Regions from separate parts of the Pseudoalteromonas sp. KS88 genome, predicted to be linked through region 1. Evidence: predicted binding sites of a transcription regulator. Region 1 holds the regulator's gene; each other region holds the start of a gene.
What was found. The regulator sigma-54, encoded in region 1, starts transcription at its own class of promoters, with help from an activator protein. The targets are predictions, from matches to a motif close to GTTGGCACGNNNNTNGNNT.
Positions count from the first base shown of each region.

Region 2: C7Y70_RS18690 (PA2169 family four-helix-bundle protein) is a predicted target of sigma-54. The motif match lies at 2,201-2,219, and genes of this name have one in related genera.
Region 3: C7Y70_RS06080 (DUF3192 domain-containing protein) is a predicted target of sigma-54. The motif match lies at 2,222-2,240, and genes of this name have one in related genera.

Region 1 covers NZ_PYHV01000003.1:34,133-38,837, forward strand. The annotation lists gene lptC (LPS export ABC transporter periplasmic protein LptC) at 1-397, shown strand, start outside; gene lptA (lipopolysaccharide transport periplasmic protein LptA) at 387-920, shown strand; gene lptB (LPS export ABC transporter ATP-binding protein) at 917-1,642, shown strand; gene C7Y70_RS01175 (RNA polymerase factor sigma-54) at 1,711-3,207, shown strand; gene hpf (ribosome hibernation promoting factor) at 3,237-3,524, shown strand; gene ptsN (PTS IIA-like nitrogen regulatory protein PtsN) at 3,529-3,981, shown strand; gene rapZ (RNase adapter RapZ) at 4,002-4,705, shown strand, end outside.
Region 2 covers NZ_PYHV01000032.1:4,663-9,367, forward strand. The annotation lists gene aceK (bifunctional isocitrate dehydrogenase kinase/phosphatase) at 1-1,135, shown strand, start outside; gene C7Y70_RS18685 (LysR family transcriptional regulator) at 1,151-2,089, shown strand; gene C7Y70_RS18690 (PA2169 family four-helix-bundle protein) at 2,261-2,707, shown strand; gene C7Y70_RS18695 (biopolymer transporter ExbD) at 2,922-3,317, shown strand; gene C7Y70_RS18700 (TonB-dependent receptor) at 3,376-4,705, opposite strand, start outside.
Region 3 covers NZ_PYHV01000009.1:74,757-79,461, forward strand. The annotation lists gene C7Y70_RS06065 (SO_0444 family Cu/Zn efflux transporter) at 1-420, opposite strand, end outside; gene zntR (Zn(2+)-responsive transcriptional regulator) at 407-817, opposite strand; gene C7Y70_RS06075 (D-2-hydroxyacid dehydrogenase) at 1,179-2,123, shown strand; gene C7Y70_RS06080 (DUF3192 domain-containing protein) at 2,289-2,672, shown strand; gene C7Y70_RS06085 (diguanylate cyclase) at 2,685-3,620, opposite strand; gene C7Y70_RS06090 (response regulator) at 3,622-4,705, opposite strand, start outside.

The sequences.
Region 1 (4,705 bases):
TGACGAGCAAGGAAAAATAAGCCACAAAGTAACTGCTGCAAAAATGGAACTCTATCAGCAGTTAGGATTTACTTACTTTGAAGAGCCTATTTTTACCTTATATAACCAAGAGCAAATGTGGCAAATTAATGCAGCTGAGGCCACATTATATGAAAATAACCAGCTGATTTTAGAAGGCAATGTGACGGCAATTAACCTTACAGAAAATGCCATGATAGATCATATTAATGCCGATAACATCCAAGTTGATATTGAGCTACAAACTATGAGTTCAGAACAACCTGTAGAGTTAGTCGGGCCTGATTTAAAAATTACTGGGCGCGGGCTAAAAGCCGATTTAAAAGCCGAAGTAATTGAATTAATTAACCATACGCGAACCATATATTATGACCAATAAACTTGCCCAAATGCTTGTAATTCCAAGCCTATTCATTGCTTACTCAAGTGTTGCGCAAAGCGAACTTTCTACTGCAAACCAAGTATCAATCAGTGCTGATAAACAGCAAGCACAGTTAAAATCTAATGTCGGTATTTTTGAATCGAACGTTGAAATAATCCATGGCGCAAGACGCATTACTGCTGACCGTTTAGAAGTACATAAACGCGACAAGTTAGGCGAGAATAAGCAACTCCTTATTGCAACAGGCAGTCCAGCTTATTTCGAAGAAAAACAAGATGATGGTTCAATCATGAGTGCCAGCGCAAACGAAGTTCGTTACGACGTAGCTGAACGTTACTTAACCCTAATTGGTGATGCCCAGGTTACTCAAGCAGGTCAAAAGATTAATGCTAAAAGCATCTCTTACGACATGGAACAGCAACTAATTAGTGCGCAAAAAGATGAAGACTCAGATGACCGCGTGCATACTATTTTAGTGCCCATCGAAAATAAAAAAGCAAAGTCAAAAGGCCAGCCATGAGTACATTAAAAGCTGAATTTTTAGCTAAGAGCTATAAAGGCCGCCAAGTTGTAAAGAGTGTCGGATTAGAAGTAAGTGCAGGAAGCATTGTCGGTTTACTAGGCCCAAATGGTGCAGGTAAAACGACCACTTTTTATATGATTGTTGGCTTAGTACCGAGCGACAAAGGCAAAATAAGCATTGATGATAACGATATTACATTACTGCCCATGCATAGCCGTGCGCGATTAGGTATTGGTTACTTACCGCAAGAGTCATCTATTTTCCGTAAATTAACGGTTTATCAAAACTTGATGGCGATATTAGAAACACGAAACGATTTAAATAAGCAAGGCCGAGAACAAGCACTTGATGGCCTGCTGGATGAATTTAGCATACAACACATACGCGATAGCCAAGGTATGGCGTTATCAGGTGGTGAGCGCCGCAGAGTTGAAATTGCTCGCGCATTAGCCGCAAACCCCAAGTTTATTCTATTAGATGAGCCTTTTGCTGGTGTTGATCCAATTTCAGTGTTAGATATAAAGAAGATAATTGAACACCTAAAAAACCGAGGCATCGGGGTGTTGATTACAGACCATAATGTACGAGAAACCCTTGATGTTTGTGAAAAAGCCTACATTGTTTCTCATGGTGAGTTAATTGCTTCAGGAACTCCTGAACATGTGCTTGCCGACCAAACAGTACGCGATGTTTATCTGGGTGAGCAATTTAGGCTATAAACCAACATTCAGCTAACTATCTGCTAAACTTAATTTTGATTACATATTAAAAGGATTGTTAAAGATAAATGAGGCAATCACTCCAGCTGCGCATGGGCCAGCAATTGACAATGACACCTCAGTTACAACAAGCTATTCGTTTGTTGCAACTCAGTACATTGGATCTCCAACAAGAAATTCAAGAAGCGCTCGATAGTAATCCTTTACTTGAAGTTGAGGAACATGAGTTTAGTGATGAAACTGCAGGCAAAAATGAGCAAAAGCAAGACACCGATGAAGTAACTGTCAGTGCATCTGCTGATGAAACGCCAAGTGAATACGAACAAGAAAGTAGTGAAGCACTCAATAAAGAAACTGTCAGTGACGAAATGGCAATGGATGTGACATGGGATGAGTATATGAGCGCTGCTCCTTCTAGCTCATCAGGACCCATGCCTGAAGATGAGTCTATTTACCAAGGTGCTTCCACTGAAACCCTGCATGAATACATCATGTGGCAACTACAATTAACGCCATTTAGCCCGACCGACGAAGCCATCGCCATTGCTATTGTAGAAGCGATTGATGAATCGGGTATTTTAACATTGAGCTGCGAAGATATTGTAGAAAGTCTAAATAAAGATAATAACGAAGAAGAAATAGAACTTGATGAAGTCCAAGCTGTTTTAAAGCGCATCCAATTATTTGATCCAATAGGGATTGCCGCACGCAGCTTACAAGAGTGTTTATGTATACAACTGAATCAATTTGACCCTGCAACGCCATGGCTTGCAGAGACTAAAATGATTTTAACCGAGCATATCGATCTTTTGGCAAGTCGTGACTATCGCACTTTAATGAAAAAGACTAAGCTTAAAGAAGATGAGCTAAAAGAAGTCATGACACTGATACACAGCTTAAACCCTAAGCCAGCAGATACCATTGTTCGCGAAGAGTCTGAGTATGTTATCCCTGATGTTTCAGTGAAAAAAGTTAAAGGGCGCTGGATGGTGGAATTAAATCCAGACAGCATGCCTAAAATTAGAGTGAACAGCCAGTATGCCGCCATGTCTCGCTCAGTAAAATCGAGCAGTGACAGTCAGTTTATTCGTTCGCATCTGCAAGAAGCAAAATGGTTTATTAAAAGCTTAGAAAGCCGTAATGAGACATTACTCAAAGTAACTAACTGTATAGTAAAACAACAGCAAGGTTTTTTTGAACACGGCCCCGAAGCTATGCGCCCAATGGTACTTAATGACGTAGCTGAAATGGTAGAAATGCATGAGTCAACGATCTCACGCGTAACAACTCAAAAGTATATGCATACTCCACGGGGTATTTTTGAGTTGAAGTACTTTTTCTCCAGTCACGTAAGTACTGAAAATGGCGGCGAATGCTCTTCTACAGCTATTCGCGCATTAATCAAAAAGTTAATTAGCGCAGAAAACTCAGCGAAACCATTGAGTGATAGTAAAATTGCAGATATATTGGCTGAGCAAGGTATCAAAGTAGCTAGACGCACCATTGCAAAATATCGTGAGTCACTAGCTATTCCACCGTCAAATCAAAGAAAGAGTTTGATTTAAGGCGTAAAAAACAAAGAAGGAAAATGCTTATGCAAATTAACTTAACTGGTCGCCACGTAGAAATTACCGATTCACTTAGAGACTATGTACATAATAAGTTTGCGAAGCTTGAAAGGCACTTTGATAGTATTAATAATGTACATGTGATTCTTGACGTAGAAAAATTAAGTCAAAAAGCAGAAGCCACAATACATGTTAGCGGTGCTGATTTGTTTGCTTCAACTGAACATCAAGATATGTATGCTGCGATTGACGGGCTAATTGATAAATTAGACCGCCAAGTAATAAAACACAAAGAGAAGCACGCTCGACACTAATACTATGAAATTAAGTTCACTTACTTCTGAGGACTGCAGTAAAGCTGCGGTCCTTTTTAATAGCAAAAAACGAATTCTAGAATTTATTAGCCAATTGGCTCATGAAAAGCTTCCTCACCTCACACAGCAAGAGATCCTTAACGCATTATTAAACCGGGAAAAGCTTGGTAGCACAGGCATTGGTCGAGGTATTGCTATACCACATGGTCGCATGAGTGGCGCGCAATCTCCACTAGCACTAATCTTAGTGAGTGAAACCCCTATTAGCTTTGATGCAATTGATAATCGTCCTGTCGATATTTTTGTGGCACTGATCGTACCTGATGGAGATTGCCAACTTCATTTAAAGACGTTAGCAACAATTGCTGATAAACTTAACGATAAAGAGTTTTGTAAACAACTACGTAGCGCAAAAACAGATCACGATTTGTATCAAGTTATTGTTGAGCATTCATAAGAAAGTGAAGGAGAGGTTACATGGAATTGATTATTATCAGTGGACGGTCTGGTTCAGGTAAGTCCGTCGCGCTTCGCGTGCTTGAAGATCTTGGCTATTACTGTGTTGATAATATTCCGGTCAATTTGCTCCCTTCCTTAGTACGAAGTGTGTCAGAAAATTACGATAAGATTGCAGTCAGCATTGATGTACGCAACTTACCTAAAGAACAAGAAGAGTTCAACGACATCCTTGAGTATTTGCCAGGCTTTGCAAACCCAACTTTATTTTACCTCGATAGTGATGACCAAACACTCATCAAACGCTTTTCTGAAACGCGTCGTTTACACCCTCTTTCTATCGATAGTTTGCCGCTAGATTTGGCAATTAAACAAGAAAAAATATTACTCGATGTGCTGATAACTCGCGCTGACTTTATCTTAGATACCACTGAGCTCAGTGTGCATCAACTGGCAGAATCAATTCGAGAAAAGATCTTAGGCAAAAAAGATAAAACCCTGATCATAACATTTGAATCTTTTGGCTTTAAACACGGCATACCTAAACAAGCAGATTATGTTTTTGATGCACGCTTTTTACCCAACCCACATTGGGAACCAGAATTAAAGCCTCTAACAGGTTTAGACCAGCCTGTAAAAGATTATTTGGCCAGCCACAGCATAGTGCAAAAATTTACGTGGCAAATCCAAACGTTTGTACAAACATGGCTACCGCATTTAGAACG
Region 2 (4,705 bases), on a different contig from region 1:
ATTACAAACCCCATTTTATCGTAATAAAGCGGCCTATATTGTGGGTCGGGTTGTATCAAGCAGTGGAATACAGCCATTTATCATTCCTGTTTTACATCACAAACAGCATGGCCTCTATTTAGACGCACTATTGACAAATTCATCACAGATGCGAGTTATTTTTGGCTTTGCTCGGGCTTATTTTATGGTGGAGACCCATGCACCCTCAGCACTTGTACGCTTTTTAAATCAGTTAATGCCAAATAAAACGTTGGCTGAATTATACAACGCGATAGGCTTTCACAAACAAGGCAAAACTGAGTTCTACCGAGAGTTTCTTACCCACTTAGAACGCTCTGATGATAACTTTATTATCGCCCCTGGTACGCCTGGCATGGTAATGATGGTGTTTACCCTCCCTTCATTTGGCTATGTATTTAAAATAATTAAAGACAAGTTTGGTGAAAGTAAGCCATTTGGCAGAGACACTGTTCTAAAACGCTACCAATTAGTGAAAAGTCATGATCGGGTTGGGCGTATGGCTGATACCATAGAGTATTCGAACGTCGTATTTCCTTTAGCGCGATTTGACGATAACTTACTCTCACAGCTTAAAAGTACCATTGGTGAATCAATGGTTATCAATAATGATTTAGTTATTATAAAGCACTTATATATTGAGCGACGCATGACCCCGCTGAACTTATTTTTAGAATCAGCCACAGAAGATGAGGCTGTCACTGCTATTACTGAATATGGCCAAGCGCTCAAAGAAATGATTGCAGTTAACATTTTCCCCGGTGATATGCTGCTGAAAAACTTCGGAGTCAGTAACCATAAACGAATCATTTTCTATGACTATGATGAAGTACAATATTTAAGTGATATGAATTTTAGAGCCTTACCTAAGGCTAAGAGTTATGACGATTATTTAACAAATGAGCAAAGTTACTCCGTTGCGCCACAAGATGTATTTCCTGAGCAGCTTTGTACCTTTGTGATGCCGAACCCTCGTTATAAAGCTATTTTTACCCAGGCTCATCCGGAATTATTAGACGTAAATTTTTGGCAGCAAGCACAGAAGAATATTAAGAACGGTGTTGTTAGCCATATTTATCCTTATCCGAGCACTCAACGTTTTATCAAGCATTGGTAAACGCAAGGACACACAATGAATATCAGCAAGATAGATTTAAATTTACTCGTGTATTTAGACACTCTTTTACGTGAATGTAACGTTACGCGCGCAGCCAATCAGCTAAGTATTACTCAACCTGCAATGAGTAACGGCCTTAAACGTTTACGTAACTTATTCAACGATCCTATTTTAGTGCGTACCAGTGATGGTATGGTACCTACAGAGCGAGCTATTGAGCTACAACCCGTTATTCGTGGAATTTTAATGACTCTAGAGGAAACCCTCGCCCCCAATAGAGAGTTTGAAGCAAGTCAAAGTAACCGTGTATTTAGAATAATGGCCAGTGACTATGCAGCAAGCACGCTCGCTCCTAGATTACTTAGTAAGTTACATGAAGAAGCCCCCGATACCACTTTGGATATTCTCACTCCTAGTGATGTAACCTTTCACGATGTTGAAAATGGCAAAGTTGATATGGCCATCAACCGGTTTGAAAACTTACCGCAGTCTTTTCATCATAAAAGGATATGGAAAGACAGTTTTTGCTGCTTAGTAAAAGCTGACAACCCAATTATTGAAAATTTTAGTTTGGATAGCTATTTAAAAGCACGCCACATTTGGGTTAGTAAAACCGGCTTTGGCGTCGGTGTTGGCATGGATCCAAAAGATGTGCAAAAATTAGGTTGGGTTGATGAGGCTCTTGCACATTTTGGCAAACACAGAAATATCGCTACATTTACTCGTAACTATCATGTAGCTATCCACTTAGCTAAAGAACAAAACTTAGTTGCCACATTACCTTCAAAGGCCGCTAACATATATATAGATGACCCTGGTTTAACAATCCTTGAAACCCCGTTTCCAATACCTCCTTTTGAACTAGATATGATATGGAGTCCATTACTTCATCGCGATGCTAGCCATATTTGGCTAAGACAAAAAGTGGCGGAAGTTGCACAGGAGTTAAAGTAAAACAATTACATATGAACTTGTAAAATTTTCTGGGTATGTTGGAAACAGCATTCTTTAAAACGTTTGATGAAATTTAATTGCATTAAATTCATGATTTTATAAAAATAAACATCTGGTACACGCATTGCTTTAATCTTAGCGAAATTCATTAAACTTAAAGAGGTCGTTATTATGAATACCCATCAAGGACAAGAAGCGAATCATATCACTGACATTATCCAAGTAATGAACAGCGGAATAGACTTTTACGAGAAAGCCCAAGATAAGGTTGAAGATCCTGCTATTGGTGCACTTTTTCAACGCATGATAGATGCTCGTAAAGTAAGTGTCGAAAGCTTACAACCTTACGCTATTAACCAGCAAGGTGAACGCGAAGACGGCTCATCATTCGCTGTAGAAGCACGCCGTGCGTATACATCATTAATTGCTAAATTTAGTTCTGACAACGATGAAACGTATGTAAAAGAACTCGAAGAAGTGGAAGATAAAACGTTGGAAGAAATTAAAGCGGCCATGAATAAACCACAACCACACGATTGTGAAGCTGCATTATCTAAAGTTTTACTCACAATTCAAAGCTGCCATACCGAAATGAGCCGCATGCAGCAAAAATATTAATACAATTCGTTAAGTCAAAGCCCAGCCCTACTTGCTGGGCTTTTTTGTTTTTAAGTTATATACCTCTGATTTTCATAACAAATAAAACCAAAAAATTAATAAAAATAATATATTTATTTAACCATGCAATTTTCTTCCTCTGCTAGTCTTGTATTTAGGTACCTAATAAACCGCTGCGGCGCCGCAGCTTTTTAAACTTTTATGAGGTTCTAATATGAAAAAGAAACAAGAAATACAACAAAATAATGCAGATGTAGATATGACACCAATGCTCGACATTGTGTTCATACTATTAATTTTTTTTATTGTAACTACATCATTTGTTAAACCAGTAGGCATTGAGTTACTGAGGCCTTTAGATAAACCAAGCATTGATAAACCTACTAAAAATGCCCAGTTCAGCATTGATAAAAACAATGCTATTTATTTTTCTAATAGACAAATTGACCTTGAAAGTGTTGCAACTAATTTAGCTATGTTTGCAGCGAAGTATTCTATTACCTCAGTGCAGATCAACGCCGACTCGGCCAGTAAGCATAAAACATTGATGAGTGTGATGAATAATATAAAAGAATATGATAATTACCCCATTGCCTTAGTTTCGGAATAAAATTACTAAAAAAGGGCCTTACGGCCCTTCAAAAGTTAAATAACGTAGGAGAAGTTATTTAGAAACGGTATTCGGCGCCTAAATAGTAATAAGCACCGTTAAAGCCAAATGGTGCAGAACGTCTTGAGTATTCAAACACACCTGTTGAACTAACAATTGTATTACCTGATGCGTCTACAATTGTGCCAGATCGTGAGTTACCAATAGTATTTTTGTCTGGGTAGACATCAAACAAATTGTTTGCACCAATGTTTAACGACAGATTATCAGTTACATAATAGTTTATTTTTACATCTGTCAGAACTTCAGCCCCATAAGTTTGACGGCCACCATCTTGCACTGTGTATTCACCATAGCGGTTCAGAGATAAGTTCACTGTCAAATCTTCAATGCGGTAAAGTGCGCTTAAATTAACCCTGTCTTGCGGTTGCCACTCTTCAATAATAGATGTTTCTTGCGCTGAAAATACGTCTTCTACTGGGATAGTTTCAAGACCACTTCCCGCTGGCGTGAATAAATCAACCACATCTGTTTCGGTAAAGTTAGCTGCTAACGTAAAATCAAGCGTGCCACCAAGGCCTTCTGTGTTCCAAGTTGCAACAAAGTCTACGCCCTGTGTTTCAGTATCAGCACCATTTAAGAAAAACTGACCTGCTCCCGCTCCTGAGCTAACTAAAGCAGCATCAAGCGTTGATGACAAGCCTTTACCTAACCGATTACTGATCACGATACGATCATCGATATCAATCGAGTAGTAATCGATGGTGACATTAACATTATCTGTTACGTTATAAACAATACCTAGGCTAAGGTTTTCTGACTTTTCTTCTTTAAGTTTTGGAATTCCGATGCTTTGAGCAAGGGTACTGTCATTTCTAAATGTACCCACTTCCTCTGCAATTAGGTCACCATTAGGGCCCACAACAAATTGCGTACTGATATTATTAAAGTACAGCTGCTGCATAGAAGGTGCTCTAAAGCCCGTGCTAACCGCGCCACGTAATGAAACATCATCAGTAACAGCCCAGTTACCGGCAAGTTTAAAGTTTACCGTGTCACCAAAACCTTTATAGTTATCGTAACGTAGCGCCCCAGAAATAATCACATCATCAATTACATAAGTTTCTGCGTCTACATAGAATGAAATAACATCGCGAGATTCATCAACTGATGAGTCAGGAGAAGAACCGCCAAAACCTTGTGTTCCACCCGATGCATTTTCACTACCGACACCACCACTCAAACCATCATAAATATTAACACCATTATTAGTGTCGTAATCTCGGTATGCGTATTCACTGCCTTCAAGTATTCTGTATTCATCAGTGCGCAACTCTGCGCCCATGGCTAATGAATAATCATCAAAATCTTTCGTGTAATCCAAGTTT
Region 3 (4,705 bases), on a different contig from region 1:
ACCAACTGTATTATTACTTCTTGTAGCATCACGCCCAACTAAAACCCCCGCAACAATAGCACTCGTGATAGCCGCTATAGGCCGTATAATTGCCATAAATGGACCCAATAGCACATACGATACGGATACTGAGTCAACGCCAGTTTCAGGCGTAGACACTAAAAATGCAGTGGTCGCACTTTTTGACCCACCAGCTCGACGCAACCCAATAGCGGCAGGTATCACTCCACACGAACATAAAGGCATAGGCGCACCTATTAAGGCAGCTTTTACTGTGGTCCAAAAGCCTTCTTTACCAAGGTGTTTATTTAAAAAATTAGCCGGTAAGTAAACATTTAATACGCCAGCGATAAATAACCCCAACATGAGCCAAGGCGCTGACAAAAGAAATAGTTGCCAAAAATTATTAATTAAGTCCATCTAAATCCTCCAAAGTCGATAAGATTGAGCAATTATCTGCAGGCTCTTCTCCCCCGCAACACGTCTCAGCCAATATTGTCAACGATTGATGAAAACGATTAAGTTCCTCAATCCGTGCAGCAACTAAATCACGTTTTTGCACCGTTAACTCTTTCACTTCGCTACACGAATGTTGCTGCTTGTGAAACTTTATTTGCAATAACTCTTTTATTTCAGCCAAACTAAAGCCAACATTTTTAGCCCTTAATATAAATCTCATTTGCCTCAGCTGCGAATGAGAATAGACTCGATAGCCTGTACTGGTTCGCCTAGCAGGCATTAACAACTTATGTTTTTCATAGTACCTTAACGTATCTGTACTTATACCAAGCTGACTTGCAAATTCGCCTATTTTCATCATTGTCTCCACAAATAAGTAGTGGGCTGGCTAGATATATACCCAAACCACCTCAAGATGCGAGTTTCAGTTGGAATTAAAAGCGATTTAGGCAAGGCATTGATTGCAAGTAATAGTGGTTCTACTGGTAAAATCAATAACGCAGTATAAATCGCTTTTAAACCAACCCGCTGGGCGTTTCACAGGCGCTTACTCTCATCGTTATTACTTTTTAAAAGGGGTTGCCATTGTTGCAAAGTAACGCCTTGATATTAAGCCCCTGTGAAACGCTGAATTCTGCATCTTGAGGTGGATTGGGTATACTATAAACCTTAGAGTACACACTAAGGTCAAGCATTTAAATTGATTAAAAGGAAAATATATGAATATAACATTACTTGACTCAGCCACACTGGCACAAACTCCTCTAACGCCTTTTGAATCACTTGGGAATTTCACTCATCATCCTTTAACAACACCCGAGCAAGTTTTACAACACAGCGCTGGCGCAAATGTATTAATCACCAATAAAGTAAAATTGAATCGTGAATCAATGCGTATGTTGCCTGATCTAAAATTAATTTGCGTAGCAGCAACTGGCACTAATAATATAGATCTCATCGCAGCAAAAGAGCTAGGGATCGCTGTGACAAACGTGGCTGGTTATTCTACCCCCTCAGTCATACAACATACATTCACGCTCATCACCAACTTACTAGGACAAACACATCGCTATTCCGCTGACTGTAAACAAGGACTGTGGCAAAAAAGCCAAATGTTTTGCAGGCTTGATTACAACATCAATGAAATTGCAGGTAAAACGCTGGCAATCATTGGTCATGGTGCTTTAGGTGAAGGTGTTGCAAACGTTGCCAAAGCGTTTGGCGCCAATGTAATTGTGAGTGAACGTAAGAATCGCTCACCACGAGAAGGAAGAGTCGAATTTTACCAAGCAATCAAATCGGCTGACATTATTAGTATTCATTGCCCTTTGAATGATGACACTCTCAACCTAATTGGTACTGAAGAGCTAATGATGATGAAGCCTAATGCACTCTTAATAAATACAGCTCGAGGCGGTATTGTAAACGAGGCACAGCTTTGTGAGGCGCTTGATAACAATGTAATAGCAGGAGCTGGTTTTGATGTATTAACTAATGAGCCTGCACAGTCAACTAACCCATTAGCAAATTACAAAAAAGATAACCTGATTCTTACCCCGCACATTGCTTGGGCGAGCAAGGAGTCTATTATCCGCCTAGTGAATGAAATCTGTTTAAACATTAACGCATACCGCGAAGATAAACATAGAAACAGGCTAGTCTAATTGACCAAACTTTAGCTTTTTATACCAAAGTGAATAGTGTGAATACTCACCCATCATTCCTTTAAATTTTAAGATATTAATTTTAAAGGAATTTTAAAGTTGGCCGATTATTTGCTATAACTAATCAAATTAAAGAAAAACGTAGTTAAACTCAGGATTTTAAAAATGAAAAAGTTAATGTTAATTGCCGCTTTGAGCGCTCCATTTCTTACAGGTTGTGTTATCGCTGTATCAGACGGCGAAGCCGAAACCCACTGGGCTGGTGATTCATCGAGCAGCTGGGAAAAACACCATAAAAACAATCGTGAAACTATCGCTAACTTAGCACTCGATAGCAGCTACCAAATGGTGCTAAACCGCCTTAAAACACCGAACTTTACCGAGCTATTAAAAAAAGATGACGATGTGTACCAAGTGTTATTCTATGCTACACACAGTATTCATTCTGATGGAAAAATGACTAAAGATGAGTGCACCCCTTTGGTGTTTAAAAATGACAAACTAATCGGTGTAGGCGATACACTATATAAATCATTAAGTCATAACTAAGTTCACTCTCAATTAACGGACAAAACTGCGGGCGATGATTTTATCTCTCCCGCAATTTTTTGCTTCATACAAACCTGAATCGGCTTCCTCAAGAAGTTGTTTTTCAATATTTTTTACTAATAATGTGTCGGCTTGAGGATTTTCAATCTGTGTTGTTGCAACCCCTAAGCTTATAGTGACGTGATCAGCGTTAAGCGACTCGTTGTGAGCAATGTTAAGCAATTTAATAGCATCACGAAGTTTATTAGCAAATGCTAAAGCTTGTTCTTTATTAACACCAGGCAAAACAGCAGCAAATTCTTCTCCGCCGTAGCGTGCAACAAACTCCCCACCACGTTGGCACTGGTTGGCTAATGTTTGCGCCACTTTTTTAAGGCATTCATCACCAGCCCTATGTCCATAGTGGTCGTTATAACGTTTAAAGTGATCTATGTCGGCTATAATAACTGACAATGGTGTATGATTTCTGACACTGCGACGCCACTCACTGCTAAGTGTTTCGTCTAAAAACCGCCTATTTGGGATCTCCGTTAAGCCATCAATAGCAACCAGCATTTCTAACAAATCGTTTTTTTGCTTAATCAACAATTGGTTCTTTACTCTGGCTTTCACAACAACGGTACTAAAAGGTTTTGTTATGTAGTCCATCGCACCTAACTCAAACCCTTTTGCTTCATCATCATGACTGGTATTAGCAGAAATAAAAATAACAGGAATAGCTTGCGTGGCTTGATCTTCTTTTAATCGACCCAACACTTCATACCCATTTAAACCCGGCATGACAATATCAAGTATAATCAGATCAACAGTATTGGATTTTAAAAAGTTAAGCGCCTTTTCACCATTCTCTTGAGAAAATACGTCGTATTCATTGGCCAGCGTTCTTTCTAATATTAACCGATTAAGCGGAGCATCATCAACGATGAGTATTTTCGCTTTTTTCAACATGTTATATATTCCTTACTTGAATAAACGCATAGACCTGTTGTAGCTCTATTATAAGCTCATTATAAAGATTATAGTCAACTTCTGACGTTTTTCTCAGTGTGATTTCTAACCGCTGTGCCAATTTAGATAACCGAACAAAGCCTAAATTTCCAGTAACACCTTTAATATTATGTACAATTTTTTCTATGTCTGCCGGTGGCCTTTCACTGTCTAAGTTTGCTAAATGACTTTCACATAAATCAGCTAATTTATTCAACATAACTTGTAACAATTCGCTATCGCCAGCAAATTGAGATAGCGCAAAAGACACGTCAAAAAATGCTGGCTTGCCAATCTTTACAGCACTTATAGCCTCTAGTAACGTATTGGCAACTATAGGTTTGGTCAAATGCTTATTCATACCAGCCGCAATTGCTCGGGCTTCATCCTCCGCTTCACAATGAGCGGTTAACGCAAAAATAGGTAACTGCTGTGAGGTATAGTTTTGTCGTAAAATCTGTGTTGCTTGTAAACCATCTAACTCTGGCATTTGTACGTCCATTAGGATCAGATCTGGTTTTACTTTTGTAACCAGTTCAATCCCCTCTTTAGCACTAGTAGCAAGTAATACGTTAATTCCTGCTTGAGAAAGTATATTGCTAATAATATCGAGATTAAGCGGATTATCATCGACAGCGAGAACAAGTAGACCACTAAGCTCTATTTGCGAGGCGTGCTCAACTGATTTGCTTTTAGTTAAAACATGTTGAGAGGCCAATCGCTGGATAAAGGCTGAGCGCTTTATACTGATAATGCAAATTGACTCATCCTCTGCGGTGGTTATCTGCTGGTTGTTTTTTATTGAATAAATAAGGGTTTTCGATGTTTTTAATTGCACTTTAATGGATGGGATTGCTAATAAATGCGCTAAATCATAATCATTAATAATGATGTATTCGTAATCTAAAACTGCACTGCTCGCCTTAACTTGAGTTAACGTTTTGAACTGAATACCTGATGATAATAGTTTACAGGCTTGACTAAACTCATTGTTTTTTTCAGCATCAGCTATAACTAAAGCATTACACCAATCAATCTTACTTGCT